Regions from separate parts of the Marinobacter metalliresistant genome, predicted to be linked through region 3. Evidence: predicted binding sites of a transcription regulator. Region 3 holds the regulator's gene; each other region holds the start of a gene.
The links. The regulator sigma-54, encoded in region 3, starts transcription at its own class of promoters, with help from an activator protein. The targets are predictions, from matches to a motif close to ANTGGCATNNANNTTGCTNT.

Region 1 (10,587 bases), 310 kb from region 3:
CCGTTTAACCGTTCTGAGCGATTTCATAGAGTGAAGACTCCAACCTGAAGGAGGACAACTCTATGAAGCGTCATACCGCATTATTCCATTCCGTAATTCTGTCCATGTTCCTGGCACCTGCAGCGGCCAATGCCGCCGACGTAGCCTCGAGCCCCTGGGGGCCTGACGATGAGATCGGCCGTCTGAACATGATGACCGCCGATTCAAGAAAAGCCGCGCTGGAAAACCTGAGTCCGGCCAAGACCTACGATCTGAGCGTTGAGTACTTCATCGGCATGCCCAGCTGGCAGGCGGCGGGCGACCCGCATTTTCAGATGTGGATGACCCACACGCCAAAAGGCACAGAAGTGGACGACCCCCTGTCTGTGGGCGAAGAGATGAATGCCCACGTGAGCTACACGGGGTCTGCCTTTTCGATGTATGCGCACACAGGCACCCACAATGATGCTCTGAACCACTTCGGACTGAACGGCAAGATCTGGAACCACTTTTCAGCGGACCAGCACTTGGGCGACCGGGGCTGGAACAAAACGGGCATTGAGAAAATGCCCCCGATTATTGCCCGAGGGGTTCTGCTGGATATTCCCGCTGCCAAAGGCCTGAAAGAGCTGGAGCCGGGCTACCGGATAACGAGAGAAGATCTGAAGCTTGCGCTGAGTGTCCAGGGTATCGATATTGCGCTGGGCGATGTGGTGCTGATCCGGACAGGGCGTATGCGGCATTACCAGGAGGCCGACCGGTTTATGGAGAACGCGCCCGGATTGGGCATGTCCGCCGCGCGCTTTCTGGCCGACGAGAAACAGGCTCTTTCGGTGGGCGCGGACAACCTGAGTTTTGAAGCGTTTCCATCGGAGGACGACGGTAACTATGTACCCGTGCACACGTATTTGCTGGCCCAGCAAGGCGTTACCATCATGGAGCTGGTGAATCTGGAAGAGCTGGCAGAAGACGGGGTGTATGAGTTTGCCTTTATCGGTGCGCCACTGAAGATCCGTGGTGGGGACGCAGCGCCGCTGCGGCCGGTCGCAATTCCTTATGAGGGGAGCAAGTGATGGATATTCATGCCGCTCTGGACTGGCGTTATGCGGTCCGTGAATTTTCTCCGGAACAGTTGAACACCCAGGCCGTTGAAACACTGCTGGATGCCGTTCGCAAAAGCGCCTCGTCCTATGGCTTGCAGCCCTACAAGGTGATCATGATCGAATCCGCAGCCGTGCGGCGAGACCTGTTGCCGCACGCCTTCGGTCAGCAGAAGGTGGTGGACTGCTCCCATTTGATTGTGTTTGCTACCGACACACGCATCGGCGATCAAACGGTGGATCGCTACGTAAACCAGTGCATGAAGGTCAGAGAGATTCCCTACCAGGATATCGCGGGCTACGCTGGCCATATGAAGCAAGCTTTGGCCTCGAAATCCCGGACGGAAAAAAGGGAATGGGCACACCAGCAAGCGTACATTGGGCTTGGTACCCTGCTAACGACGGCTGCTGTGTTGGAAATCGACAGTTGCCCAATGACCGGCATTGATTCGCGGGCTTTTGATCAGGTACTGGGATTGGCCCACCATGAGCTGGAAACCTCCGCCATTGTGGCTCTGGGGCGCAGAAGCGCGGGAGACCGCAGCGCTGGCTTGCCAAAAGTGCGGTTCGATTACGACGATTTCGTTATCCGGATATAGCGAATCGATTTGGGAGGCCACAGGTTCGTGGATCGGTGTTGGCAAACAATGGAGAGTACGCAATGACGGTTTTGGTGGTGGGCGCCACTGGTGCGACAGGACGGTTGTTGGTGGAACAGCTGCTTGAGCTTGGCAATCCGGTTCGAGCGGTTGCTCGAGCTCCCGAGAAACTGCCGCAAGCGCTGATAGACCACCCGGCCTTGTCGGTCATTCATGGGAGTATCCTGGATTTCAGTGATGACCAGATACGGCAGCACGTTGACGGCTGCTCGGCGGTCGCATCGTGTCTTGGCCACAACCTGACCTTCAAGGGGATGTATGGTTCGCCGCGGTGGTTGGTGACCGATACGCTTCGGCGATTGTGCGAGGCCATCCGGGCGTCCCGGCCATCGACAACGGTCCGAGTGGTGTTGATGAATACCGCGGGCAATAGCCACCCCGAGGAATCTCCGTCATTTGCTGAGGCGTGCGTGGTTGGACTGATTCGCGTGCTTGTTCCGCCCCATGCAGACAATGAAAAGGCTGCGGAGTATCTGTCGAAACAGGTCACCGCTGACGATCCGGCCCTTGAGTGGGTGGCTGTCCGACCAGACACCCTGATTGATGAAGATCAGGCAACGACCTATGACGTGGTTCCTTCGCCAACCCGCAGTGCGATTTTCAATGCCGGCAAAACGAGTCGGATCAACGTTGCGCACTTCATGGCGGAGCTGATTTCAAGCGACGAGACATGGCAGCAGTGGAAAGGGCGAATGCCTGTGATCTACAACAGGTGATTTACCGCGATCGATGAGTTTAAAGGTGAGCGAGGCATCAAACGGAGAAAACGTGGCAAAGCCTGATGCGAAACATCAGGCCTGCGTGGCTTTACCGGGTGCCGCAGAACTTCCGGCCGGAAGCCCTGAAGGCGCGTTCGCTATCAAACATGCGACACCCCGGTACCAACTTACTTCGCTGTGGTGACGTACTTCAACACCTCAACGATTTCCTCCGGTGTCTGCGCCCAGGCTATAGCCGCCGCGTCCACCTCCTTAAGGGGGTGAACGATGTCGTCGTTGTGGAGCGTAATGTAGGGCGTGCCCATGGCGGCGCAGTAGCCGGCATCAAAGGCGGCGTTCCACTGCTTGTATTTGTCACCGAACACAGTTGGTGTGGGATCGTAATAAAGTCGGTAACAACATAATAAAGTTGGTAACTCGGAGAGCTGGGCTGCTTGAAATGTTGAAAAGCACTGCGCAAGCTGGAAGAGGCTGAGCAATTGATCATGGGAAAACGGAATGGCTGAGCAACAGGTACGAATCTTCAAATCCGCAGATGGCCAGGCACAACTTGAAGTGGCGCTGGATCAGGAGACAGTCTGGTTAAACCAAAACCAGATGTCTTCCCTATTTGATACCTCCACTGATAACGTCGGTTTACACCTGAAGAATGTCTATGCAGAAGGCGAGCTTGAGGAAGATCGAACTACCGAGGATTTCTCGGTAGTTCGCCAGGAAGGCAATCGCCAGGTTCGACGCCGTATCAAGCATTACAATCTGGATGCCATTATTTCCGTGGGTTATCGAGTCAGTTCTAAACGCGCAACCCAATTTCGCCAGTGGGCGACTCAAGTTCTGAAAGACCATTTAGTTAAGGGTCATACCCTCAACCAGCGTCGGCTGGCCGAGCGAGGCATCGAGTTCGAGCAGGCTGTTAACCTGCTAAGCCGCACCCTCACTAATCAGGGTCTGGTATCCAATGAAGGCGAAGCGGTCGCCCGGGTGATCAGCGATTATGCCCGCTCCTGGAGTCTGTTGCAGGGCTACGATGAGCAGCAGCTGGCCGAGATTGGCATCAATCAACCGGACATGCAGCAGCTGGAGCTGGATGAGGCACTGAAGGCCATTGGTAAGCTCAAACATACTCTGATTGCCAAAGGCGAAGCCACGGAGCTGTTTTACCCGAACGTGGCCAGCCGGGCCGCACACCTGCTTTACTTTGTGATCAAAAATCACCCGTTGGCGGACGGCAACAAACGCTGCGGTTCGTTTCTGTTTTTGTGGTACCTGCGCCGTAACGAAGCTTTACTTGGACGGCCAGTGGAACAACTGATTAATGACAATACCCTAGTGGCATTGGCCCTGCTGGTGGCGGAAAGCCTTCCGGATCAGAAGACGCTGATGATTCGTTTGATTGAGCATTTTGTGCTTTTGAAAAGCGAATCTTGAGCGCCAAACATGGGAACTCTTGGTGCGAGCCAGATTTTAATAGTTACCGACTTTATTACCATGCAGTGCCGGCTCTACAGCTTGAGTCGGCGCGGGCCACATTGAAGGCCAGAATCGTGGTCACAAGCATGGTGGCATTCACACTCGCACCATAGGCGGCCGCCTGCTCGAAAATGCTGTTCATCCCCAGCGCTGCCAGGGTCAGAAACCAGGCCACCATGATCGGGCCGAACATCGCCCCTACCTCGTCCATAAACCTCCGTATCCGCGCTACCCTCCTCAAGTCCGGGTGCGTCAACAGCCACAGCTGCGTTGTAAGCTCGGGCACCGTGTTTTTTGCCGCTGTTGCCGTTCGCCATAGATCGCTTGGAAAATGTCGGAAACTCGTCGGCCGATGAGGTGGAGATAGACGATCTCTATGGTGAAGGGTTTGATCCGGTAGAGAGATCGTCGTGGTATGGCGAGCGAGTGGATGATCGGTATTTTGAGCCGTTGACCGAACAGCGTACCCACAGCAAGCTCAATGCGTTGCCGGACGATGTGAAGCGAGATTGCCCGGGTTGCTTCCGAGGGTGCTCAACAGAGATTCTGTTGGTGAAACTGTTTACTCCTCGCACGCCGTCTGTTTCAGATTTGAAACAGTCGTGTCGATATTGTTTACATGTATGCGGCATCTACCCCTGGTTCATCAGGAGGGCGATGTCGTTATGGTGGCACGTGATAGAGAGCGCGCCTAATCATCCATGATTATTGCGGAAGGCAAAACAAAAAAAGACCGCAAGATGCGGCCTTTTAACACGCAAGGTTTGGATGTTAGCCGCGGCGGCGCGCCATTCCCAGCCCCAGAAGCCCCAAACTAAACAGAGCAAGTGTTCCTGGCTCGGGTACTGCTACGGTTACTTTTACATCATCCAGAAAGTTACCAACGGTGCCAGTCTCGGGAACCACCGAGGTGAACATGATGCGAGTGTTGATTGCAGTGGCTACGAAGGAGTCGGAGAAGACGCTCCAGCCATTGGTCGTGTGGTCGGAGAGCAGCCAGGACATGGCCGCACCTCCGTCCGGAGTGACGGAGAACGCGAACTCTTCGGTGATGCTGCGTCGGGCCTGATAGGCAAAGCTCATGTCGTAGGCCTGGCCGATATCAGTGGCAATATCCTGGAAAATGCTAAACGCAGTGCCGGTGCCAGGATCGGAATTCAGTTCGGCAAACTGATCGCCTTGGTAGGCGGTTTCGCTGTTGAAGTTGTCCCAGATTTCGATACGGCTGCCATCCCAGCCAGCTACTGCACTGGCGTCAAAGGCCTGCCAGGCACCAGAAGCTACATCCGGATCTTCAAAACTGCCATTCACAATAAGGTTGGCACTGGCCGGTGCTGCGATGAAAAGAGAAACACTGAGAGTGCTGAGAACGGCGATACGGCTGAACAATGACATGGGGTACTTTCCTCAACTGCGTAGTTTTGATAGCCGGGAGTACTTAGCAATTGAGATGCCAGTTCGATATTTTTGTTGTTATTTCAATGTGCTTTCATCTTTCAGTCCTGCTTATGAGAAGACATGTGTAAGTTTATCTGACATACCCTGTTCATTTCTGTAACAGGTCTCACTGGGTGACTTTCGTACGTGCCGTTGTCCGTTTGCGTGGCGCTGTTTTTCGACGCGGAGGTTGTCGGGGCTTTTGCACAACCGGAGTCGGTGGCGCCGGCTGGTTCCGCACATAGGCGCCGGGCGCCGGCTCGATTACCGGCAGATTCCCTTCCGCGGCAGTACGGGCCTTCACTTCGCCACCGCCAAACTGTTCAGCCCAGGCGACCCAGTCGGGCCACCAGGAACCTTCGAACTGTTTGGCACCCTGAAGCCAGGCATCCGGATCCAGGTCGCTGTCCTCGTTGACGCGATAGCCGTACTTTTTCCGGTCCGGCGGATTGATGATCCCAGCGATGTGCCCCGAGCCGCCGAGGACAAAACGCACCGGGCCGCCCAGATAGCGTGAGCCGCGATAAGAGGAAATCCAGGGGGCGATGTGATCCTCGATGGCCGATGCAAAGTAACTCGGCACCTTGACTTTCCCCAGATCGATCGGGGTGCCCGCCAGTTCAATACCACCGGGCTCACGCAGCCGGTTGTGCAGGTACATGTTGCGCAGGTAGAAACTGTGCATGGTCGCCGGCATGCGGGTGGCATCCGCGTTCCAGTACAACAGGTCGAAGGGGGCGGTATCACGCCCCAGCAGGTAGTTGTTGACGAAGAAGGACCATATCAGGCTGTTGGCCCGCAGCATGTTGAAGGCGGTCGCCATGGAGGCACCCTCGAGATAGCCCTGTTTGTTCATGGCTTTTTCGAGCTTGCCAATGGCGTCCTCATCAATGAACACTTCCAGATCGCCGACCTCCGAGAAGTCCAACAGGCTGTTGAGGAAGGTGGCGCTCTTGACCCGGTCGTCGCCCCGGGCGGCCAGCCAGGCGAGGGTACAGCCGAGCAGGGTGCCGCCAATGCAGTAGCCGACCGTATTCAGTTCACGCTCACCGGTGGCTTGTTCAATGGCGTTCATGGCGGCGATGGGGCCTTCGAGCATGTAGTCTTCAAAACTCTTATGCGCCAGTTCCGGCCCGGGATTCACCCAGGAGACCACGAACACGGTGTGGCCCTGCTCGACCCAATAGCGGATGAACGACTTTTTCTCACCCAGATCGAGAATGTAGTACTTGTTGATCCACGGCGGTATCACCAGCAGCGGCCGACGGTGCACGGTGTCGGTGGTTGGCCGGTACTGGATGAGCTGCATCAGTTCGTTCTGGAAAATAATGTCACCCGGCGTGTTGGCCAGATTGTCTCCAACCGTAAAGGCGTCCGGGTCGGACATGCGAAAGGGCATGGGGCCGGCGCCCTCATCCAGATCGCGCAACAGGTTGGCCAGTCCGCGCAGCAGGTTCCTGCCCCGGGTCTGGATTGTCGCCCGCAGCACCTCGGGATTGCTCAGGATGAAATTGCTCGGGGCCAGGGCGTCGGTCATCTGGCCGGTGAAAAATCGCAGCTTGCGTCTGGTGTGGTCGTCCAGGCCGCGGACATCATCTAGGGTGTCCATGATCCAGCGATTCGACAGCAGGTACGCCTGCTTGATGACATTAAACGCCAGGACCTCATTCCAGGCCTGGTCGCGAAAGCGCCCGTCGCCCGGCTCCGGCTCCGCCACGGCCAGTGGCTTGTTGCTTAAGCTGCTGGCCAGCAGGCCCGAGCAGAACCGGGTGCTGTTCTTGAGAAGGCGCATCTGGGCCAGGATCAGGGTGTCCGGCTGGGTTGCGAGCCTGCCGGACAGGGAAACAAAGGGTTTGGCCATGCTTTTGACGCTGACCGGGTTGGGATTGCCCCGGCTCAACCGGCGCAGGATAGAACGCTTCAGCAGATGGCCGCCATGCACACCCGCCCGTACCAGCGACTGGCGCACGACGTTGGGCTCGAATTCCGGCGGGGGGCTGGTCTTAATCGGTTTGTCAGCCATGGTCACACTCTCCAGCTGGCGGTGCTACATGTACACGCCGCCGTTAACGTTGATTTGCTGGCCGGTGATGTAGTCCCCTTCCGCTGCCAGGAACACCACCGCGCGGGCGATTTCCTCGGGTTGACCAAAACGGCCCATCGGCACGCGGGCAATGATTTGTTGGCGGATATTCTCGGGCACCTGGGCGAGCATTTCGGTTTCGGTAAAGCCCGGGGCAATGGCATTGACGGTGATATTGTACCTGGCCATTTCCAGTGCCAGGGTCTTGGTAAACGCAATGATACCGCCCTTGCTGGCCGCGTAGTTGGCCTGCCCGAAGTTGCCGGCCTGGCCGACGAAGGAGGTGATGTTGATGATGCGACCGTACTTCTGGTCCATCATGATGTTCAGTACTTCGGAGCAGGTTGCGTAGACGCTTCCCAGGTTGGTATCGAGGACGTCGTTCCAGTCATCGTCGGTGAGCTTCTTCATGGACTTGTCTTTGGTGATGCCGGCGTTGTTCACCAGGATGTCGATGCGCCCCCACTGGTCATGGACCTGACGTATCAGGCTCCGGGCCGCGGGCATCTGGGAAAGATCAGCCTGGATGGCCAGCGCCCGGACACCGGTCGCCTCAATTTCCTTGACGACCTCGTCTGCCTCGGGCTGACGCGAGCGGTAGTTGATGGCGACGTCGGCGCCGCGCTGGGCGAGCTGAAGGGCTATGTGCCGACCGATGCCGCGAGAGGCACCGGTGACGATGGCAACCTTGCCTTTGAGGTCTTGCATAACACTCTCCTTGAATGGCCTTGAACTACGGCTTGAGTAATCGTTGTTGTTCGACAACTTCTAGTTTCAAGCTAGCAGAGCCCCCACAAGGTCACAAGAAATCAACGCAAGGCAACCGGTCAGGCCGCGCGCATGAGTTATCGCCAACGCAAAGAATTTCAGTCACTTTACCCACCCCCCATTCCACCTTTGACAAAATCCCTGGACTTGCTAAAGCTTGTCGTGAGCAATCAGTTGATTCCTTATTTTCTGATTGCCAATCACGGAAGGTCTCCTCATGGACAACTTTGACGATGCCTCTGTCATCACGCGGGACGGCTTGCAGTGTTTGCTGGATGCATTGGCTGAGCGCGGGTATACGGTTTTTGGGCCAACCGTTCGGGACCAGGCCATTGTGTACGATGAGCTCGCCCGTACCGGGGAGCTTCCCGCCGGTTGGACGGATGAGCAGGATGGTGGTCACTACCGGTTGAAGCGGCGTTCGGATGAGGCGTTGTTCGGTTATGCCGTGGGGCCCCATAGCTGGAAACGTTTTCTTCACCCACCGAAGGTGTCCTTGTGGCAGGCGACTCGCAACGGCGGCGAACTCCGCTTTGTTCCTGCCCGGGATGATCCGCCTCGATATGCGTTCTTCGGGGTGCGCGCCTGTGAGCTGGCGGCGATCGGCATCCAGGATCGTGTGTTGCTGGGGGACGACTATGCCGACCCTCATTACCGGTCACGTCGGGAGCAGGCTTTTATGGTGGCGATCAACTGCTCAGAGGCTGGCGGCACCTGTTTCTGTGACTCCATGGATACCGGGCCCGACGTCAGGGACGGGTACGATCTTGCCCTCACCGAGCTTCTGGGCGACGACAGCCACCTTTTCCTTATCCGGTCGGGCTCCGAACAGGGGGCGGCGATTCTCGCCGAATTGCCCCGCAAACCCGCGACAGATGCCCACCAGGCCGCCGCCACCGCTGTGGTGGAGAAAACCCGCAGTCAGATGGGCCGGAGTATGCCGCAAACCGCCATCCCCGCCTTACTGATGGATAATCTGGAGCATCCGCGCTGGGCCGACGTTGCCGACCGGTGTTTGAGCTGCGCGAACTGCACCATGGTTTGCCCGACGTGCTTCTGCACCACGGTTGAAGACACCTCGGATCTGGAAGGCGCCAGCGCGGAACGCAGCCGGCGCTGGGACTCGTGTTTCACGTCGGATTTTTCCTATATTCACGGCGGCAGTGTTCGCAACTCGACCCGGTCCCGCTACCGTCAGTGGATGACCCACAAACTCGCTACCTGGGTGGATCAGTTCGGCACCTCAGGCTGTGTCGGTTGCGGTCGCTGCATCACCTGGTGCCCGGTGGGCATCGATATCACGGAGGAGGTTCGCGCCATTCACGATGATGTTTCATCGGGAGAAAGGCAATGAAAAACATTGCCCGGATCGTGTGCGAGCATCCGTTCTTCAAGGATCTGGATAGCGATTTCTGCAATCTGGTCAGCGGGTGTGCCCGCAATGTTCGGTTCAATCCGGGGGAATACCTGTTTCGCGAAGGCACAGACGCCGATCACCTGCACCTCATCCGCTATGGTCAGGTGGCTCTGGAAATCGCGGTGCCGGGAAAACCGTCGGTCTGTTTTCAGACGCTCCATGAAGGCGACCTGGCGGGGGTGTCCTGGGTTCTGCCCCCCTATCACTGGGCCTACGATGCACGCGCCATCACGCTGACCCGTGCCATCGCGATGGACGCCCACTGCCTGAGGAAGAAGTGCGATGATGATCCGGCTCTGGGCTACGAAGTCCTGAAACGATTGCTGCCGATTCTGACCAGTCGGCTTCACGCGACACAAATGCAGGTTCTGGATGTTTATGGTACTCCGGAGCAGCCCGAGTGATTTCAGACGATCTGATGGTACCCGAACCGGTTCGGGTTCTGCGCCGACAGCAGGAACTGGAAACCATCTGGACACTGGAACTGGAGCCGGGACCGGCCGGCAACCGGCCCTGTTTGCCGGGCCAGTTCAATATGCTCTATGTGTTCGGTGTGGGCGAGGTGCCCATCAGCCTGAGTGGTGACACCGGACAGACAGAGACGCTGGTTCATACCGTGCGGGCGGTGGGCCCGGTCTCCAGGAAGCTGGCGGCCCTGAAACCGAGGGACACCGTTGGCCTGCGTGGCCCGTTCGGTGTCGGATGGCCGATAACGGAAGGCGAGGGTGCGGATTTGCTGATTGTGGCCGGCGGGCTGGGATTGGCACCCTTGCGACCGGCCATTTATCACGTGTTGCGCCATCGGGAGAGGTACGGTCGGGTTATCCTGCTTTACGGTACACGCAGTCCCGGCGATATCCTCTATTCCGCTCAACTGGAGGCATGGAGCAAGCGTCCGGATATTGAAGTCTATATTACCGTGGACCACGCCGACAGTGACTGGCAGGGCATGGTC
Region 2 (10,587 bases), 1.1 Mb from region 3:
TGAAAGATGGTGTCGTCGAAGAATCCGGCCCGTGCGTACTCCAGAAAGTTGGCAACGGTTGCAGGGGCAACATCCGGGCGGAGCTGCAGTTCAAGGGCACCTTCACTGGTCACCATCCGGACTTTCGGAAGCGGTTCATCGGCTGGTTGGCCACTGCTCTGGGCCAGAGCAGTGCCAGCGGGCAAAAGCAAAGAGAGAAGTATCAACAGTACGGGAGTCACACTTTTCAAGGGTTTTACCAGATTTGTCATTTTCGGCCGCTCTCTGTGTTATTCGCAGGGGCTTTTCCTGCGACAATTCAGTGAATTCTGTTTTCCGGTGCGTGATCTTAGCAGAACGTGATTGTAAAACGGGGACTGTATCCACGCACATTTGATTGTGATCAGCTAACCTTTTCGGATGCAGGAATGAGTGCATCACATTCGCCGGGCAGGGTTGTACGGTTTTCACTGTTGAATAAGGAGAAACTGGGTGAGAATCCGCCAGGGATTTGAAGAAAAGTCACGCCTTGGGCGATTACTTGTCAATCGCGGGTATCTGTCTGAAGGCCAGCTGGATGAAGGCCTGAGAATTCAGCGCGAAACCGGCCAACGCCTCGGTGAAGTGCTCATTCAGGCCGGTTGGATCACGGATAAGGAACTTCACCGGGTTCTCAAGCACCAGTCCCGCTATCGTAACGCGGCGGCCCTGGTGACCATGGTTACGCTTCCGTTCCAGCCGCTGGTGACGTTTGCGGCCAGTAACAGTGCAGATACCTCCCAGTCGGCGTTGGAAGCCGGCGAACTCTATGAGAGAGGGAATCTTGCGCCGCTGACCGAGACCGAGCTGGCGGCCGTATCGGGGCAGGGTGATCCGACCCTGCTAGACCGGATCGGACTGGTCGGGGCGATGGCAGAGAATCCGGCCGGTGGCGACAGCCAGGGAGGAAGCCCGGCGGCTGACGTTATTGAGGGGATGAAACTGACGGCAAATATCTTCGTGCCGGTTCTGAACTTCCTGGATTCAGACCTTACCATTTCCGGCGTTCACTACCGGGAGGGTGAGCCCCGTTACGCGGTTCGGGAAGACGGGGCGCTGATGCTGGCCTTTCCGGAACGTATTGAAGAAATCCGCATGGACAATATCCGTGTTACCGGAGGCCAGGGCGCGTCAATGGGCAACGTGACCATTCAGGATATCCGGTTCCACCCGGACTCCCGGATGACCATTTACACCCGATAGAAACGGTTATGGGCCAAGGCCAGCGCGGTTTTCAGGCGCTTGCGAGCACTGTCCGGCTTGAAACTGTCGTGTGCTCACCACGTGCTCCGTAGAGCTTCTGCTGGCTATTGGCGCCCCGGAAAATGTCGGCCAGCCGGGTCAGGCGTTTTTGCAGATGGGTGATCACCCGACCGTTGTTCTGGTTCAGGGTCTGACAGGCTCGCAGTTTCTGGTCCGCTTCCTGCCAGAGCTGATAAAGCTCAGAAAGGCCCGCACTGCGAATAAAGCGGGAGGGCTCTCCGCTCTCGGGGCGATAGCCCATCTGAACCAGCGTCCGGATTTTCTGCTTTGCCCGCTCACGAATGGCCCCGAGAAGATCGTTTTTCTCTCTGGTCAATTCGTTCAGAGCCTGGAGATCGGAGGTGGCAAGGCAGGTTTTTTCCCTGCCGAGAATGTCAGCGAGTGTGTCCAGCTGGCTGACATCCTGGGATAGAAGAGCCTTCAGATCATCGATTGCTGCCATGATTTACTCACCCGAAAATGCTTTCATCCATCTCAAGCATTTTCTGGGCCAGTTTTTCGGCGTCAATTTTGTAGGTCCCGTTTTCGAGAGCGGAACGGATCTGCTCAATACGGTCATCATCCATCTCAGGATAATCACCCAGCTTCTGTTCCAGCTGTTTGAGATTCCTGGCCTGACTGCTCAGGCTCACGTTTTCACCCCGGGCTCCCCGGGTCTGAGTTTTTGCCTGCTCGTTGGTCGCCGGCTGGCTGCTCTGAGCGCCAGCGCCCTTGTCGGCCGTGGTTCTCTGGGTGTTGACCTGGCCGGGGCCAATTCCATTGAAGTCAACTGACATATCGATACCTGCTTGCCTGATGCGCCACACGTTTGCGGCGCTTACTCGAGTTTATGTCTTCTTAACGGCGGAACCGCAGAAACCTTTAGAAACTTTTTGCCTTCCGGATTAACATATTTTTACCCGGTAAATTTTTTCACCCCCAACCACTACTGCTCCCGCTACTACTGTCACCGGGCCTGGCAGAATCTTGCCGTGCCGGCAAAGTGCTGCCGAAGCGCGGCTACATCTGGATCTCAACACGGCCGGGGGCAACAACGTTCGCCTTTACCGTACGTGAGGAGCTCAGATTCTCGACCAGAACTTGCTCTCCTATGCCTGCGTTGGCCAGAGCCTTACCTCGGGAACGCACTGAAAATCCGCCGGTTTTCGCAGTAATGATAACATGATCCCCACGCTCTACCGCATCCGGCGCAGAGAGTATATCCGGAGTGATCAAAGAGCCGGCATTTATGGATCGCCGAACCTCCATTCCGACCGCTTGTGCGGTCTCGGTTATCGCTCCGCGCCTTGAGGCATTGATCTCCACGGACTGATGCGTCACCAGATCCGGGGTAATCCGCTCACCGCGAGTCAGGGGGCGGGTTGCAATCAGGGCGGGCCCACGGATTGAGATGGAGGCCGTAACGAACATTCGCCAGGGGCGGCTTCCCTCACAGGCTACCAGCAGGGACGGGCTTGTACTCTTCCAGGGGTCGCCGCTGAACCCGACACTCAGGGGGCGTTCGCACCCGGCGAGGGTGAGGCGGCTATCGATGGACCCTGGTTCAAAGGAAACCGTATAGCCCGCACTGGCCTGTTCGTTGGCAAAGTCGTCCAGAAACGCCAGGGTGGCCTGCCGGATCTGTTTGGCAGTGGTTTGGGCCAGCAATGGGCCGCTCAGGCTGGACATTAGCAGGAGTAGGGCAAAATTGGTGATGCGCATACGTATGAGTTTGTCCTATGCTTGTCAATATCAGGGCAGAAAAACCCGAACAATGCTAAGGGTTCCGGGAAAATGGCCGTTAAGTTGGCTGACCCGCCGCTGAGATGACGGTTTCCCGTCGATCAGGCGATTATTCGGCGATATATTCAGTGAACAGCAAGATATATGCCGGCGGAAAGCCGGCCAGCCAGGAGAAACAAAATGGCAGGGGTATTGGACAGCGTAAACCAGCGCACGCAGCTGGTAGGGCAGAATCGCCTTGAGCTCCTTCTTTTCCGCTTGAGAGGGCGTCAGATTTACGGCATTAACGTTTTCAAGGTGAAGGAGGTTTTGCAATGTCCCAGGCTGTCATCTATTCCCAACAGCCGGAACGTCGTCAGGGGGGTCGCCCATATCCGGGGCGAAACCATTCCGATTATTGATCTGAGCATGTCCATTGGATTGCCCGGAATTCCACAGGAAGAGCTGGCGACCAGTTTTGTCATCATTACCGAGTACAACCGTAAAACCCAGGGCTTCCTCGTTACTGGTGTCGACCGGATCATGAACATGAACTGGGAAGATATTCTGCCACCGCCCAGGGGTGCCGGAAGGGATGTTTACCTTACCGCTGTCACCAAGATCGATGATAAGCTGGTAGAAATCATTGATGTAGAGAAGATTCTTGCAGAAGTTTCTCCGCTCGGTGAGGATGTTACCGAAGCCGTGCTGAGCAAGAGTGCCGATCGGGTGCCCGGCCACCTGCCCGTCCTGGTGGTGGATGATTCGTCCGTGGCCCGTCGCCAGATAGAGCGTTGCCTGACGGCTATCGGAATGGAAGTCGTCACCAGGAATGACGGCAAACAGGCTTATCAATACCTGAAGGAAGTGACTGCCGACGGTTCGCGGGCAAAGGATCATTTCTCCCTGATCATTTCCGACGTTGAAATGCCAGAGATGGACGGCTATACGCTGGTGACGAAGCTTAAGGGTGATCCGGCCCTCGCCGACATGTTTATCATGCTGCACACCTCTCTCAGTGGGGTCTTTAATCAGGCTATGGTCAAGAAGGTCGGTGCCGACGACTTCATGGCAAAGTTCAGTCCGGACGAACTCGCCGAGCGGGTAATGGAAATCATCGACCAGGGTTGATGAAGCTGCTCAGAGATTCACTCAGAACAGAGATCCAATGAAAGCGGATATAACGCCACAGGAATATGAAGCCTTCAAGTCGTTCCTGCAGGATGCCTGTGGGATTTTGCTGGGAGAGAACAAGCAGTACCTGGTGAAAAGCCGGTTACGCCGGATTCTCGAGGAGAACAGCCTGAACTCGCTCGGTGAGCTCCTTGATCGTCTCAAGCGGCCAGGCCGGGGTGGTTTGCGTGAAGTTGTTATTGACGCCATGACCACCAATGAAACCCTGTGGTTCCGTGATAACCATCCGTTCCGGATCCTTCAGGAGAAACTGCTTCCCGAATTTGCCGAGCGCAATTCCAGCCAGCCGCTTCGAATCTGGTCTGCCGCTTGTTCAACCGGGCAGGAACCTTACTCGATTGCGATGATTGTGGAGGAGTTCCGAAGGCTCCGGCCAGGCAAATTGCGTGATGTAAGAATCACCGCAACGGATATTTCCAAAAGCGTGCTTGAGGTTGCCCGTAAGGGCGAATACGAGATGATCGCCATTGGTCGCGGGTTATCACCGGAGCGGCAGAAGCAGTTCTTTACGCCGTCCCTGAACGGTGGCTGGCAAATCAAGCCGCAGATCAAGACCATGGTAGAGTTCAAGGAGCTGAACCTGCTGGAGCGATACATGCTCGGCAAATTCGATATTGTGATGTGTCGCAACGTTCTGATTTATTTCTCAGCGGAATCAAAGAAAGACATCCTGACCAGGATGCATGCCACCCTTAATCCGGGAGGTTATCTGGTTCTTGGTGCCTCTGAATCTCTTAACGGTTTGCCCCACCTTTACGAGATGGTCCAGTGCCACCCCGGAATTATCTACAGGAAAAAATAAACCATGCCCATGAATGTCTGGGTGCTGGTTGCGGCTCAGGCGCTGGCGATGTGCACAGCGCCCTTCATTGTTTTCATTGGCAGCATCCAGGGCCGTATGCTTGCACCCGCAGCGGAATACGCCACACTTCCTGTCGGTCTTGTTGTCGTCGGGACAGTACTGGCCATCAAGCCTGCCACCTGGCTGATGGAACGATTCGGCCGCAAGCGGGTGATGCTGCTGGGCGCAACCATGGGGATGCTGGCCGGATTGCTCGGTGCACTGGCATCCTGGCTCGGATTGTTTTCGCTTTTGTGCCTGGCGACGGTTGTTGGTGGCACCGGATTGGCGGTAGTTCATCAATACCGTTTCGCAGCCATGGAGTCTGTGCCTCCGGGGCTGGCAGGTTCTGCCGCAGCCCGGGTGCTGCTTGGCGGGTTGGTTGCTGCCTGGCTAGGGCCCGAAGTCGCCGCTATTGGCAGTGGGTCGGCTGAGCAGTATCCGTTTCTGATCAGTTGGGTTGGTCTGACGGTTGTGCAGAGCGCGGCCTTGCTTATACTGGGCGCCGGTTACCGGGCAAAAGGTGAACTGGTACGGGAAACACATCCTGGCGGTGGCCGCCCTTTGCGTGAGATTCTTTCCAATCCACTGGTATGGGCCTCGATCAGCGCTGCTGCTATTGGTTATGCGGTGATGAGCTTCATCATGACGGCCACACCGCTGAGCATGACCGAGATGGCCGGGCATAATCTCAACGACGCCAAGCGTGTTATCCAGCTCCATATCATGGCCATGTACTTTCCCTCGCTCATCAGCGGCTGGCTGACCCGTGTTGTGAGTATACCTCTGATGATGGCGGCAGGGCTTCTCGCTTATCTGGGTTGCATCGTGCTCGCTGCCAGCGGCATCAGTTTCCATCATTATCTTGGGGCCCTGTTGTTGCTGGGTGTGGGCTGGAACGTCCTCTTTGTAGGTGGCACAACGCTACTTCCCAGGGGGTACCAGGATGCAGAGCGTTTCAGGGTTCAGGGGTTGAACGACATCATGGTGTTCGGTTCCCAGGCCACTGCTGCACTCTCTGCCGGTGCCATCCTGAGCTGGCTGGGCTGGGGCGGGCTTGTTATGGTCGCCCTGCCATTTCTTATCCTCCACGGAATCCTTATGACCCTGTGGCTCATCCGTGAGCGTACACCTGAAGCCGCGGTTAACGGGAGAAACTGATGCTTATCGATTTCGAGGGGATGGACCCGAAAGACGCCTATCACATCCTGACCCAGACCGTGATTCCACGCCCCGTCGCCTGGGTGTTGAGTGAGAACCCGGATGGTGATTACAATCTTGCGCCATTTTCCTTTTTTACGCCCATCACCAGCAATCCGCCGTTGCTGATGATTTCGGTCGGCAAAAAACCCACGGATAGGGCCTCAAAGGATACCCGGGTCAATATTGAAAAACGAAAGCATTTCGTGGTTCATATTGCCCACCGGGAGCTTGCGGCGGCAGTAACCGAGTCATCCAGAACCTTGCCCCATGGCGACTCCGAGCTGAACAATCTCGACCTCGAGTTGACGGACTTCGATGGGAGCAGGCTGCCGCGCCTCAAGGACTGCCACGTCGCTTTTGCCTGTGAGCTGTATGACATCAAGGAAATCGGTGCCGGCCCGCAATCGCTGGTGTTCGGCAAGGTAAATCGGGTGTGGGTAAGCGACGATGCGGTCCGTTACGACGACAAGAGCCGGCTCACGTTTGACGGTTCTGCAATTGATCCGCTTGGTCGCCTTGGCGGCAGCGAATACGTCACCTTCGGTGAAGTACTGAAGGTTCCGAGGCCTTCCTGAATTCTGGCGAGGGGCGTCGCAATGGGACAGCTTAATCTAAGGCATCTCTATTATTTCTGGGTGATCAGTCGCGAGGGCTCCATTGCCCGGGCCAGCGAGGTTCTGGAGCTGGCGCCACAGACCCTTAGCGGTCAGCTTGCGACGTTCGAAGCCTCCGTTGGTGGCCGTTTGTTTTCACGGGAACGGCGACAACTGATTCTGACTGATCTGGGGCGATTAATCCTTGGTTATGCCGATGACATTTTTGCGCTTACCGGCGAGCTCACTGAAACCCTGCGACTTGACCCTTCAGCGCGCCCGCTCACGCTCCGTGCCGGCATTTCCGCATCGATTCACAAGCTGATTGCCTATTATCTCCTGCAACCGGCGATGGCTGTTGAGCGGTCGATTCAACTGGAATGCCAGACAGGGCGCACTGAGGACCTGGTCCTTAGTCTCAAGCGCAAGGAGCTTGATCTGGTCCTTACAGACCGCATGCCAAAGCTTCAGGAGGAGGGCAATCTCACCGTCCATCCGTTGGCGGGCTCAAGCATGAGCCTGTTTGCGGCGCCGGCATTGGCGGGCCGGTTAAAAGACGGGTTCCCGGAATCCCTCAATGGTCAGCCGCTGCTGGCCAACGCCACCGATGCACCTTACTTCGAACGTCTCATGAACTGGTTTAGCCTCAATGGCGTGCGGATGAGGCTTGTTGCGCAGGTAGACGACAGCGCATTGATCAAAGTATTCGGAAGCCAGGGCTATGGCGTATTTGCGGCACCGACAGTCATTCGGGAGGAGGTCTGCCGACAGTATGAGGTTGAGGAAATCGCCTCAATTGATGACGTCGTGGATGAGCTTTTCGCAATTACCCGTGGCCGAAAAATTGCGCATGAGGGTGTTAGAGCTATCTGTGAGGCCCACTCCGACTTCCAGGGCCTGAAATGACCTCGAAAAAAGCGATGCAAAAACCTCAGGAAAGTTTATTTTATCGATCTCTGTTCCCGTCCACTATGAAATTGTGAAAGGCAGCAACCCGAAGAGGAGTAGCAGCTATGAAAACCATCCACAAATTCCGTCTGGAACCGGGCAAGGAGCCGACCACTCTCTCACTCCGGGAAGGTTATCGGGTGGTGCGCAGCGAGTACATCGTGCCCCACAAGGCCGTCTACCTCTGGGTGGAGCAGCCCTTGAATGTCACCACTCCGACCCTGGAACGGCGATTCCGCGTCGTGTACTCCGGTGAGCCTGTGCCGGATAGGTTTGAGTATGTCGACACTGCGCTGGATCCGTTTGGTCCCGAGGCATACCACGTGTTTGCGGTTCCGGCCGACGAGGATTCGGCAACATTCAGTCCTACGGGTGAAGGGGCAAGCAACGATGCCTTCACCAGGCGTAACTGGCAACCCACAGCGATCTCTTGACGATACCTGGGCTCCTTTCGGAGCCCTTTTTTAGTGCGCCCGGCATGGGCGCACTCCTGGAGGTGCAAGTCCTCCCGTAAGCTGGCCACAGCGAACGAAGTGAAGCGCAACTGCGGAAGGGCGACCAACTGTGGAGAGGAAGCGTGGAGCGTAAACCGTGAGCCGATGAACAAGAATCGGATATAAGGCGCTGCCGAGCAGGGCGAGCGGGCTAGAAGCCGCGAAGCTCTTGTGGCCAAGGCGATGCGGCGTAAATCCGGCGGTTGTGCGGTGAAGGAGTGTGTTCTTACCCGGGGATATCTCGCCTTATGCCTGAAAGGGCAACGTGGCAACACGGAGCGAGAAGTCAGCAGAGGCCATAGTAGTTTCCGGAATGGAACGAAGGGCCGAACGAGAAGGAGCGTCAAACGCCTTGTCGATGAGCATTGTACGGCATCAGATGCCCGCGCCAGCGGGGCGGGTTACGGAGCGGGAAGGTGAAGCCTTGCCAGATGTGACCAGCGATGAAACAGGACTCCCGCGACGAGAACCGGAGGGCGCAGGGCGAGGCCTGCTTGAGCAGGTATTCGCACGAGAGAATATGCAACGGGCATGGAAGCGCGTGAAGGCCAACAAGGGAGCGGCGGGTATCGACGGTCTGGACATTGCCCAGACAGCCGAACACCTGCAATGGGCCTGGCCGGATCTCCGGCAACAATTGCTGGAAGGTCGCTATCGGCCTCAGCCTGTCCGTCGGGTAGGCATCCCGAAACCGGACGGAAGTGAACGGGAACTGGGTATCCCCACCGTGACCGACCGTCTGATTCAACAGGCACTGTTGCAAGTGCTGCAACCTCTGATCGATCCAACCTTCAGCGAGCACAGCCACGGCTTCCGCCCGGGCCGTCGGGCTCAGGATGCGGTTTTGGCTGCACACCGCTATGCCCAGCAGGGCCACCACATCGTGGTGGACGTCGACCTGTCGAAGTTCTTCGACCGGGTCAACCACGACATCCTGATCGACCGTCTGAAACCGCGTGTGAACGACACCGGAGTCATCCGGCTGGTTCGGGCGTATCTGAATGCGGGCATTATGGATGGCGGAGTCGTCATTGAGCGACACGAAGGCACGCCGCAAGGCGGGCCTCTGTCGCCTTTATTGGCGAACGTCCTGCTGGACGAGGTGGATCGGGAACTGGAGCGCCGGGGCCACTGCTTCGCCCGCTATGCCGATGACTGCAACGTCTACGTACGCAGTCAGAAAGCCGGTGAGCGAGTGATGCGACTGTTGCGTCGCTGTTACGGCAAATTGCGCTTGACGATCAACGAATCCAAAAGCGCAGTCGCCAGTGCGTTCGGTCGAAAGTTCCTCGGCTATGCCTTATGGCAGACGAGGGACGGAGACGTCCGGCGCGCGGTATCAGCCAAGGCGTTACAGGCGTTCAAGTGGAGGATCAGGCAACTGACCCGACGCAACGGAGGGCGCAGTATTGAGCAGGTGGTAGAGCAACTCCGTAGCTACCTGTTGGGATGGAAAGGGTACTTCCGGCTGGCGCAAACGCCACGCATCTGGCGGTCGCTGGATGAGTGGTTACGCCGTCGCCTAAGAGCCTTGCATCTCAAACAGTGGAAGCGGGGCAGGACCATTTACCGGGAACTGCTGCGCCTTGGCGCGAGTCCCTGGGTTGCGGAATCAGTGGCGGCCCTGAGCCGTCGCTGGTGGCATAACAGTCGGTCTGCCATTCACAACGTGCTGACGATTGCCTACTTTGATCGGTTGGGCGTGCCGCGTCTCTCGTGATACCTCAACGTCTCGAACCGCCCGGTGCGGACCCGCTTGCCGGGTGGTGTGGGAGGGGCGGAGTCTAGTGGCTCCCCCCTATCCCGATTGGCTGGTCGCCAGGAAGGTGGCCCGTCTTGACCCAGATCACAGTTTCCTTATCCACGAACGGATGGTGTTGGCTCAGATGGGGGCTCCGGATCCAGGTTCCCTCAGGGTACCTGCCGTGCTCGTCGCAGAATTCCCCGGACAGTACGAAAATCTCTTCACCTCCGAAGTGTCTGTGGGGCTGGAAGACTTCGTTCGCCGGCCATTTCACCAGGGCAACATGCTCATGCTCGAACTCGTGCAGGGGCATAACCTGCAAGCCCCCAATGCCGGCGAGCCAGGGCGTATTGGTGGTGTCGATACGAACCGTTGACTGATCCCGTTCATCGAACTGATGCAGTTTCACCAGCAGGGTGCAACCTTCCTTGCTGAACGGGGCGTGGCCACTTCCCGGCGGGTTGCGCAGGTAAGTACCTGCCGGATAGTCGCCGGTTTCATCGGAAAATACGCCGTCGAGAACCAGAATTTCCTCGCCGAGTGGATGTTCGTGCCGCTTGAATGAGGCTCCGGGTTCATAACGAACAA
Region 3 (10,587 bases):
GCGTAAGTCACCACTGACAGAAAAACGCATGCGGGACCTCGGTATCCCGCACCTGGTGCAGGGACGAGAGGACAAGAAAGCAGCCCTGCAGGAACTGGTGAGCACCATGAACATCCGCCCGGAAGCGATCGCCTACATGGGCGACGATCTGCCAGACTTGCCAGCCCTGACGTTTGCAGGCCTTGGAATCACAGTGCCCAACGGATACTGGCTGGTCCGGCAGCATGCGGATTACTGTACCAGGGCCCAGGGAGGAAACGGCGCCGTGAGGGAGGCTTGCGACCTGCTGCTTAGCGCCCACGGAAAGCTGGACGCAGCGCTGGCCCCCTACCTGGGGCCTGATCAGGAGGCTGGCACGTGAACTGGCTCCCGGACCGGCCCCGGCTGCAAACGCTGGCACTGGCGGGTACCATTGTCGCGGCGGTGTTTTTGCTATGGCGAAGTGATGAGCCTCCGGCTATCGACAGGCAGGCCGCCGATCTGAGAGGCGATACCGAACCCGACGGATTCGTGGTCAATGGCAAGTACACCGCGTTCGATGAAGCCGGCAACCCCAAGGTCAGTTTTACCAGCCCGCGGATAGAGCAGTTCGAGGAGGGCAACCTGGCCACCATGGAATCGCCGAGGGCCAAACTCTACAGCGGCACCGGCGATGCCGACACTCTGCCCTGGATTGTGGAAGCCGAGAATGGCAGCCTCCTGCAAAATGAAAACCTGCTTTACCTGACCGGCAATGTCCGGGTACTCCGAAATGTGGGTGGTCGGGACACCACCCTGACAACGCCAACCCTGACCCTGGACAACGACCGGGGCATGGCATACACAGATGCACCCGTAGAAATACGCGACGTGACAGGAACCACCCGTGCCACAGGTATGAAAGCGTGGATCGGCGAGCGGATTCTGGAACTGAACTCTCAGGTGGAAGGACTCTATGAAACCGGAAACTAACCGATACCGGGGCCTGATGGCTGCCCTGCTGACCATCGCCATGGCGGGGCCGGCAGCAGCTTTCGAGCTTGATTCTGACATTCCCATCAAGGTAACCGCAGACAACGCCCGCCTCGACGACGGCCAGGGTATCGCCACCTACACCGGCGATGTAGAGCTGGAACAGGGCGAGACCCATCTGAGCGCGGAGCGTGTGGTTCTGTACCGCGACGAAAACGGCCTGAACCGGATTGAAGCCTTCGGAAGCCCGGCCCGTTACCGCCAGCCAACCCGTGAGGGCGAAGGTGAAACCGACGCCAGGGCGCTGAATATTACCTGGTCGGCCACTGACCAGCGTCTGATCTTTGAACGGCAAGCGGTCATCGAACAGAATGGCAACCTGTTCCGGGGCGATGTCATCCATTATGATACCGTCCGCCGGGTCGTAACTGCCCAAGGCGGCGCCGATACCGGTGAAGGATCCGGCCGGGTAGAAATGGTGATTCAGCCACGCAGCACTGACAGACGTACTGACAGACAGGAATCCGATGGCAGTTCTGAGAGCCAGTAATCTGGCAAAGAGTTATAAACAGAAAAAAGTGGTGATCGACGTTTCCCTGGAAATCCGCAGCGGGGAAATTGTTGGTCTGCTGGGCCCCAATGGCGCCGGTAAAACCACCTGCTTTTACATGATTGTGGGGCTGGTTCCCGCCGACCGCGGCCGGATCACCATCGACAGCCGCGACATCACTCATCTGCCCATGCACGGCCGGGCGCGTCAGGGCATCGGTTACCTGCCCCAGGAAGCCTCGGTATTCCGCAAACTGTCGGTGCGCGACAACATCATGGCCATTCTGGAAACCCGCAAGGGTCTGGGTAAGGCGGAGCGGGAAAAGAAGGTGGAAGAATTGCTCGAAGAATTCCACATTACCCACATTCGTGACAGCATGGGCATGGCCCTGTCCGGCGGCGAGCGCCGGCGTGTGGAAATTGCCAGGGCCCTGGCGATGGAGCCGGCCTTTATCCTCCTGGATGAGCCGTTCGCCGGTGTCGACCCCATTTCCGTGAGCGATATCAAACACATCATCCGGCATCTTCGGGACAAGGGCATTGGTGTGTTGATTACCGACCACAACGTGCGTGAGACCCTGGACATCTGTGAGAATGCCTACATCGTTTCCGGTGGCCACATCATCGCCTCCGGTAATGCCGAGGCCATTCTGGCCAACCAGCAGGTGAAGGAAGTGTATCTGGGCAATGAGTTCCGACTGTGAAATTGGGGTCAGATGAAATTGGGGTCAGATGAAAAGTTCATCTGACCCCAATTTCATCTGACCCCCGGATTGTTTTGATGATCTGTAGCAAGTAAACTCGGCAAAGAACTTGCTAGGGTAATACAGAGCCAAGGCAAGTAACCGACATATAAAGAATTTTTCACTACCTACGACACCAAGCGCTGATGAGTGACGGATCCTGAACCATGGTAATGAAAGCCTCCTTACAGTTAAAGCTGGGTCAGAGCCTGACCATGACACCCCAGCTGCAACAGGCGATCCGGCTTCTACAGCTTTCCACTCTCGACCTTCAGCAGGAAGTCCAGCAGGCCCTGGAATCCAACCCCATGCTGGAGACGTCCGAGGATGAGGATCAGCCGGAGACCGACACCGGGAATGACGAACGGGAGGCCAATGCCACCGAGTCCGCCGCTGAGACAGTTCCCGAACCTTCACCCGACTGGGATGAAACCGAAAACGGTCCGGACTGGTCCTCGGAAAACGAAATCCCGGATAATATCCCGGACGATCTCCCGGTCGACACCGCCTGGGACGATATCTACCAGTCCGCACCGGCATCGGCCGCCCGTAACGATGACGAAAACGATCACGATTTCGAGACCCGCAACTCCCCCACTGACACGCTTCAGGATCACCTGGAATGGCAACTGAACCTGACCCCGATGAGCGAACGGGACCAGGCCATTGCCCACGCTTTGATGGACGCAGTGGATGAACGCGGTTATCTGACCAGTCCGCTGGAAGAGATTCATGCCGGGTTGCTGGATGAAAACGAAGAAGACCCCCTTGAGCTGGATGAAGTCGAGGCGGTCCTTCACCGGCTGCAGCATTTTGATCCTCCCGGCGTGTTCGCCCGGGACCTGCAGGAATGCCTGCTGATCCAGCTCAACCAGCTGCCGCCGGAAACGCCCTGGCTGGCCCAGGCTCGCCTGGTCATCACCCATTACATCAATCTGCTCGGCAACCGCGACTATGCCCAACTGCTACGCCGCAGCCGCCTGAAAGAAGACCAGCTGCGGGATGTACTGGCCCTGATTACCGGTCTGAATCCCCGCCCCGGTGACGTGATTGACCGCACCGAACCTGACTACGTAATTCCGGATGTGATCGTTCGCAAGCACAACGGCCGCTGGCGCGTTGAACTGAATCCGGAAATTGCCCCGCGCATCCGCGTCAATGCCAGCTATGCTTCTCTTATAAGGCGTGCGGACAGCAGTGCCGACAACACTTACCTGCGGGATCAGTTGCAGGAGGCGAAATGGTTTATCAAGAGCCTGCAGAGCCGCAATGAAACCCTGCTGAAAGTGGCGACCCGTATTGTCGAGCACCAGCAAGGATTCCTGGATCAGGGTGAAGAAGCCATGAAACCGCTGATCCTCTCTGATATCGCCCAGGCGGTTGAGATGCATGAGTCCACGATTTCCCGGGTCACCACCCAGAAATACATGCACACCCCCCGGGGAATTTTCGAGCTGAAATATTTCTTCTCCAGCCATGTCAGCACTGACGAAGGCGGTGAATGTTCTTCCACGGCGATCCGCGCGATGATCAAAAAGCTGATTGCCGCGGAAACGCCCAAAAAGCCATTGAGCGACAGTAAAATTGCAGCCATGCTAGGAGAACAGGGAATCAAGGTTGCGCGACGCACCGTTGCCAAGTACCGGGAGGCCATGCACATTCCGCCTTCGAACGAACGCAAGCGGCTGGTCTGAACACCCCGGGGTCCGGGCGCAACGTACTATTCGCCGGCGCACAATGCGCCAGCACCCAGACCGGCTCCCGGGAGCCGGAACGATGACAACAGGAGACGCCTATGCAACTCAATATTTCAGGCCATCACGTAGAACTGACTCCCGCACTGAAGGATTATGTTTCAGAGAAGTTCCAGAAGCTCGAGCGTCACTTTGACCACATCAGCAACTGCCAGGTAACCCTGGAAGTGGAGAAGGTGCGCCAGATTGCGGAAGCCACGCTGCACGTGGTTGGTGGTGAGATTCACGCAAAGGCAGAAAATGAGGATATGTACGCAGCCATCGATGTCCTGATCGACAAGCTTGACCGCCAGATTCTCAAACACAAGGAAAAGAATGTAGACCGGATGCACGGAAACGGCTCTCGCTAACTGGCTGTTTTCATGCAAGTCATCCAATCGAGCTGCGACACGGCTGACGTGTCGCAGCCTTTTTTTAACGGAAATGCAGTCGATCCATGAGCGACACATCCCTGACCATAGACAACATACTTGCACCGGAGCTCACCCTCTGTCGGGTGTCGGCATCCAGCAAGAAGCGGGCTCTGGAGTTTATTGCCGAGCAGATAAACCTCCAGGACAATACGCTCAGCGAAACCCAGATATTCAATAACCTGATCTCACGGGAGCGTCTGGGTAGCACCGGTATTGGCCAGGGAATTGCCATCCCACACTGCCGCCTGGAAGGCCTGGATCATGTGGTGGGCGTACTGATGACGCTGGAAGAAAGCGTCGAGTTTGACGCCATCGACAATCAGCCGGTAGATCTGATCTTCGCCCTGGTCGTGCCCAAGGAGGCCACCAGCGAACACCTGGAACTGCTCAGCCAGCTGGCGGAAAAATTCAATGAGCGGTCGTTCTGTGATCGCCTGCGGCAATGCGAGGACGCCAGCACCCTGTACGAGCGCATGACCGCCTCAAGCGGATGACATTCATTGCAGTGGAGGTACGTGGTCATGAAGCTGATTATCGTCAGTGGCAGGTCCGGATCGGGCAAGAGTACCGCACTTCATGTTCTGGAAGACCTGGGCTTCTATTGCATAGACAACCTCCCGATCGGCCTGCTTTTCCCCCTTACCCGGGAAGCCGCCAGCCAGACAAAACCGGGCCGCCTCGGCAAGATGGCCGTGAGCATTGACGCCCGTAACCTTTCCGGAGAACTGGCCAACTTCGAAGAGATCTACCGCCGCCTCCAGGAAACAGGGGTGACCGTTGAGATCATCTTCCTGGATGCCGACGAACAGTCCCTGCTGCAGCGTTTTCATGCGACTCGCCGAAAGCACCCCCTGAGCGATGACAAGACCTCGCTGCGGGAAGCCATCACCAGTGAAAAGAAGCTTCTTGAACCGCTGTCCAAGCTCTCCGACCTGTATGTGAACACCACCGGCATGTCCATGTACGAACTCCGGGATATGGTGAAGCAGCGGGTTGTCGGCAGGAAGGAGCAGGAACTGGCCCTGCTGTTCCAGTCGTTTGGCTTCAAGCACGGTGTACCGCTGGATTCGGACTATGTCTTCGACGTTCGATGTCTGCCTAACCCTTACTGGGATACCAGCCTTCGGAAGTATGTGGGCACCGATCAGCCGGTGATCGAATTTCTTGAAAAGGAACCGGCGAGCCGAAAGATGATCGATGATCTCAAGGCTTTCCTGGACACCTGGTTACCCTCCTTCGCGGACAGCAACCGCAGCTACATGACCATCTCCATCGGCTGTACCGGAGGCCAGCACCGCTCTGTGTATGTGTGCGAGCAGCTGGGCGAGTACTTCCGGCAGCGCTACAACAATGTCCAGGTGCGCCACACCGAGCTGCCACATTTGCAGACACGGGAAGAGATCTGATCAGCCCATGATTCGCCGCCCGATTACCATTATCAACAAACTGGGGTTGCACGCACGTGCCACCGCCAAGCTGGTTGCCACAGCCTCCGAATTCGACAGCAGCGTGAGAATTGCTGGCAAGGGCCGGGATGTGGACGCCAAAAACATCATGCAGGTGATGATGCTGGCCGCCAGCAAAGGTACGGATGTTGAGCTCATTGCTGAAGGACCCGACGAGGAGCAGGCCATTGATGCGCTGGTCGAACTCATCAACGATTATTTTGGCGAGGGCGGTTAAAACGGGGTCAGATGAAAACGGGGTCAGATGAAAGTTCATCTGACCCCGTTTTCATCTGACCCCGGTTTGATCTCCTGCAACTCGCACTCACCGATAACGGCTAACTCCGCTATAATAAAGGCGTTTTCTGATGCTGGGTGATTCATGACCGATATTCTGGAAAAAAGCCAGGCCCGCCAGCGCCTTCGCTCCCTGAGTGAAGCCCTGGACAGCGGCGCACTGAAGCAGGTTGCACGCATCCTGAACGGTGGCCTGAGTCCCAGCGACATTGCTCACCTGCTGGAATCTTCGCCGCCCCGGCAGCGTGCCCTGTTGTGGAACCTGGTCGACAAGCAGCTGGAAGGGGAAGTCCTCCAGTACCTGAGCGACGATATTCGCGGTTATTTCCTGAGCCAGCTGAACGCCCAGGAACTGGCGGACATTATCGAGGATTTCGAGTCGGACGATCTGGCCGACTTGCTGCAGCAACTGCCGGACACGGTGATCCAGGAAGTTCTGGACACCATGGACGAACAGGACCGCCAACGTGTGGAAGAGGTCCTTTCCTACCCGGAGGACACCGCTGGCGGCCTGATGAACACGGACACCATCACGGTGCGCCCGGACATCAGCATTGACGTTGTTCTTCGTTACCTTCGCCGGCACCGTACCTTGCCACCAATGACCGATAGCCTGATTGTGGTCAGCCGGCGCGATGAATTCATCGGCATGCTGCCGATCACCAAGATGCTGGTGTCCAACCCTGCCGCGACCGTGCGGGAAGTCATGGACACCGACATCGAGCCAATTCCCGTCAGCCTCTCCGACACCAAGGTCGCGACACTGTTCGAGCGCTATGATCTGATCTCGGCGCCGGTGGTGAACGACGAGGGCCGGTTGCTGGGCCGGATCACCATCGATGACGTGGTTGACGTTATCCGTGAGGATGCGGATCACTCGCTAATGAGCATGGCCGGCCTGGATGAAGACGAAGATACCTTTGCTCCGGTCTGGAAAACCACGCGCCGCCGGGCGGTATGGCTCGGGATTAACCTGATTACCGCGCTTACGGCATCCGCAGTGATCGGTCTGTTTGAGGACACCATCGCCAAGGTGGTGGCGCTTGCGGTACTGATGCCGATCGTTGCCAGCATGGGCGGCATTGCCGGCAGCCAGACCCTGACCCTGGTCATCCGGGGCATGGCCGTCGGGCAGATCAGCGGCGCCAACGTTGGCTGGCTGCTGAACCGGGAGTTTCTCTCCGGCATAATTAACGGGCTGCTCTGGGCGGCGGTGGTCGCAGGTGCTGCCATGCTCTGGTTCCAGGAGGTGCTGATTGGAGCTATCATTGCTGCCGCCCTGGTGATCAATCTTGTTGCAGCGGCACTGGTGGGCACGGTGCTGCCGCTGTTTCTCAAGTCCCGCAACATCGATCCGGCCCTGGCTGGTAGCGTGATACTGACAACCGTGACGGATGTGGTTGGATTCATGGCCTTTCTTGGCCTGGCGACCATTTTCTACGCCTGATAGGAGAACATGGGGTCAGATGAAAGCTTTCATCTGACCCCGACTTTACGATTTTCTACGCCTGATAGGCGAACATGGGGTCAGATGAAAGCTTTCATCTGACCCCGACTTTATGGCTACTGGATTTATGAAAGACAACCACGACAACGACGCGCCGGAATACGACGGCCCCAGCAAGTCCCAGCTCAAACGGGAAATGCATGCGCTGCAGGACCTGGGCAAGCGGATGCTCGACCTGACCAACGATAAGCTGGAAACCCTGCCGATCAGCGATAGCCTGAGGGCTGCCATCGAGGAATCCCGACGCATTCGCCAGAATGAGGCCAAGCGACGGCACCTCCAGTACATCGGCAAGATCATCCGCCAGGAAGACGACCCCGAAGCCCTGAAAAAAGCCATTGACGCCTTTGACGCCGGCAGTGAGGAACACACCCGCAGACACCACCTGGCCGAACGCTGGCGCGACCGGATGATTGCCGGGGGCGATTCGGTGGTGGGGGAGTTCTTCAGCTACTGCCCGGGGGCGGACATGCAACACCTGCGCAACCTGGCCCGGAATGCCCGAAAGGATGTCGAAAAACAGAAAAACACCGGGCAGGCCAGGAAACTGTTCCGTTATCTTCGGGAGTGCATCGACGACGCTGAAGCTGTGTGAAAATGGGGTCAGATGAAAAGTTCATCTGACCCCATTTTCATCTGACCCCATTTTCAGCCTTTAAGGCGCCGGTGCTCCCATACCGGCATTCGGGTACGGAGGTTGGTAATCTGCTCCGGGTCGAGCTCCGCGGCGACCACACCCGGACCCTCGCCCATTTCAGTCACTACCCGGCCCCATGGATCGCAGATCAGGCTGTGGCCGTAGGTCTGGCGCCGTTCACTGTTCTGACCACCCTGCCCGGCGGCCACCACCCAGACCTGGTTTTCGATGGCCCGTGCCCTGATCAATGGGTGCCAGTGGGCATCGCCGGTTTGCCAGGTGAATGCACTCGGCAGGCATATCCAGTCGGCCTCCTGCTCCCTCAGTGCCCTGAACAGCTCCGGGAAGCGCAGATCGTAGCAGATGGCGAGGCCCAGCCTTCCCGCCGGCGTGTCCACGGTAACGACCTGCTCCCCCGGCTCAAAGGTGTCGGACTCACGATACTGGCCATGGGCGTCTTCAACCATGGCATCGAACAGGTGGATCTTGTCATAACGGGCAACCTCCGTTCCCTGGTCATCAAACACCAGGCAGGTTGCACGGACCCGGGCCTCGATATCTGAACCATCCGGGCGTTGCGCCAGCGGCATCGAGCCGCCAACAATCCAGATCCCGAGCTTTCGGGCCTGTTCCGCCAGAAAGGCCCGTATCACCGGTTCAGGGCCGGCTTCCTTGCGGCCACAATCAACCATCTGGCTGGTTGCCAAGACCGCAAAATTTTCCGGCAGCACCGCAACCCCGGCCCCCTGTCCTGCGGCCTCCGCCAGCAGTCGCTCCGCTTCGGCCAGGTTGGCCCGGATATCATGGCTGCTTACCATCTGAATGGCCGCGACCTGACTGGAAACATGCTTGCTCATAACAGTCTCCTGTTCTTATTGACCGGTGTCGAATACCCGCTGCAAATTCACTTTCGGCTCATCCCATGTGCCTGTAACACTGTAGGTTGCACTGGTGAGCTTGCTCAGAGGATCGCCCAGAATCTTGTCCAGCACAAACAGGGCACCACCAATGGGTGCACCGGCTCCCATCAGCAGTGCCGCCAGGGGCAGATTCTGGGTCAGGGGCAACACAACCACCAACCGCATATTTAGCTGCTCACTGGCCATATTGGTGGTTCCACTGAGTTTGAAGGCACCGGAGGGGCCCACCACCTGAAGTTCGGGATCCATCGTCAGCAAGCCGTTGATGATCTGAGCCTTGCCAGAAATTGCATCGAATGCCACGCCTCGCTCGTACAGATCGGAAAAATCGAGCTTGAGCCGCCGCCACAGCGTGTCCGAGTTCAGAAGATTGAAAACGCGGAACAACTGGGCGCTATTGTTACGCTCAAGAATCACGCCCTTATCCAGTCTCAGACTGACCGAGCCATTGAGCTCCGCTATCGAGAATTCATCCGGACGACCGGGCCAGTCCAAATCCAGTTGAATGTTGGTGGCCTCGTTGGTAACCGGCATGTCGGTGTCGAACAGGTTATTCAGGTCTGCCAGAGCACCACCGGTAATGGATCCCCAAAACCGGCTTGTCTCCTGCTCGCCAACGATGCTCCAGGTCATGTTACCCGTCAGCGTCAGGGAGTTTAACCGCCCCTCTATGTCATTGACGTTGAGCCGGTAGGGCTCGGGACGAAGCCGGAAGGCCCAGCCACCCAATGAATCAGTGTTCAGTTGGAGATCGGCGATAGTTACGTCAATGTCTGGCCAGTTGCCCATATCCAGGGCCCGGAACGCTTCGAGCTGTTTCTTCAGGGTGAGCAAATCCGCGGACTCCTTCGCAACTCCTTCACCGCGCATTAGCTGCAGTACCTCAAAATCCACCATTATCGTATCGCCATTGTCCGGGATCAGCACCTGCCCCTTCGCGCGCTTTGAGGTGGTTGTGACAACCCAGCGGTCGCCGAGATCCAGGGCATTGATGTCAATATCGGTCAGCACCTGGTTCCCGAGATAGAGATGGTCCAGGCGAAGGTCAAATCCGGTATCCTTCCACAACAGATCGAATGCCAGCCGGTTTTCCCATTCTCCGGTGACGCCCAGGCCTCCAGCAGCCGAGGGTTTAATGACCGCTCTGAGGGGCGCCACGTCGCCAGCGGGCTTTGACAACGGCTCCGGCCAGTCGACGGCCAGGTCTTCGAGGCTGGAGCGCACCCGGATGCCGGAAGTCGAATCCGCCCCCACATCCAGTTCGGCGATGTAGGACACCCTTCCCTGGAGGCCGAAACCGGCGTTCGCCGAAAGCCCCGCGCGGGCAAAAACACCCGGCACCGGAAGTTCTCCGGATTGGCGAATACTGAG

Region 1: the regulator sigma-54 is predicted to act here: its motif matches at 5,366-5,385, upstream of NLK58_RS08090 (PEP-CTERM sorting domain-containing protein).
Region 2: the regulator sigma-54 is predicted to act here: its motif matches at 3,136-3,155, upstream of flgA (flagellar basal body P-ring formation chaperone FlgA).

Annotation. Positions count from the first base shown of each region.
Region 1 covers NZ_CP101118.1:1,729,670-1,740,256, reverse strand. Annotated here, with positions in the region: gene NLK58_RS08120 (cyclase family protein) at 63-1,052, shown strand; gene NLK58_RS08115 (NAD(P)H-dependent oxidoreductase) at 1,052-1,678, shown strand; gene NLK58_RS08110 (NAD(P)-dependent oxidoreductase) at 1,741-2,454, shown strand; partial or broken gene NLK58_RS08105 (YtoQ family protein) at 2,625-2,819, opposite strand; gene rhuM (RhuM family protein) at 2,956-3,885, shown strand; gene NLK58_RS08095 (KUP/HAK/KT family potassium transporter) at 3,941-4,138, opposite strand; gene NLK58_RS08090 (PEP-CTERM sorting domain-containing protein) at 4,699-5,322, opposite strand; gene NLK58_RS08085 (class I poly(R)-hydroxyalkanoic acid synthase) at 5,492-7,387, opposite strand; gene fabG (3-oxoacyl-[acyl-carrier-protein] reductase) at 7,412-8,155, opposite strand; gene NLK58_RS08075 (4Fe-4S dicluster domain-containing protein) at 8,433-9,569, shown strand; gene NLK58_RS08070 (cyclic nucleotide-binding domain-containing protein) at 9,566-10,036, shown strand; gene NLK58_RS08065 (FAD/NAD(P)-binding protein) at 10,033-10,587, shown strand, end outside.
Region 2 covers NZ_CP101118.1:342,699-353,285, forward strand. Annotated here, with positions in the region: gene NLK58_RS01615 (peptidylprolyl isomerase) at 1-251, opposite strand, end outside; gene NLK58_RS01620 (pilus assembly protein PilB) at 472-1,221, shown strand; gene NLK58_RS01625 (flagellar protein FlgN) at 1,253-1,723, opposite strand; gene flgM (flagellar biosynthesis anti-sigma factor FlgM) at 1,731-2,057, opposite strand; gene flgA (flagellar basal body P-ring formation chaperone FlgA) at 2,281-2,982, opposite strand; gene NLK58_RS01640 (chemotaxis protein CheV) at 3,184-4,113, shown strand; gene NLK58_RS01645 (protein-glutamate O-methyltransferase CheR) at 4,151-4,978, shown strand; gene NLK58_RS01650 (MFS transporter) at 4,982-6,178, shown strand; gene NLK58_RS01655 (flavin reductase family protein) at 6,178-6,795, shown strand; gene NLK58_RS01660 (LysR family transcriptional regulator) at 6,817-7,719, shown strand; gene NLK58_RS01665 (hypothetical protein) at 7,827-8,195, shown strand; gene ltrA (group II intron reverse transcriptase/maturase) at 8,608-9,975, shown strand; gene NLK58_RS01675 (cupin domain-containing protein) at 10,040-10,587, opposite strand, start outside.
Region 3 covers NZ_CP101118.1:1,417,925-1,428,511, forward strand. Annotated here, with positions in the region: gene NLK58_RS06605 (HAD hydrolase family protein) at 1-361, shown strand, start outside; gene lptC (LPS export ABC transporter periplasmic protein LptC) at 358-951, shown strand; gene lptA (lipopolysaccharide transport periplasmic protein LptA) at 935-1,501, shown strand; gene lptB (LPS export ABC transporter ATP-binding protein) at 1,479-2,204, shown strand; gene NLK58_RS06625 (RNA polymerase factor sigma-54) at 2,417-3,937, shown strand; gene hpf (ribosome hibernation promoting factor) at 4,039-4,347, shown strand; gene ptsN (PTS IIA-like nitrogen regulatory protein PtsN) at 4,434-4,904, shown strand; gene rapZ (RNase adapter RapZ) at 4,932-5,816, shown strand; gene NLK58_RS06645 (HPr family phosphocarrier protein) at 5,824-6,093, shown strand; gene mgtE (magnesium transporter) at 6,238-7,599, shown strand; gene yjgA (ribosome biogenesis factor YjgA) at 7,727-8,254, shown strand; gene NLK58_RS06660 (carbon-nitrogen hydrolase family protein) at 8,308-9,153, opposite strand; gene NLK58_RS06665 (AsmA-like C-terminal region-containing protein) at 9,169-10,587, opposite strand, start outside.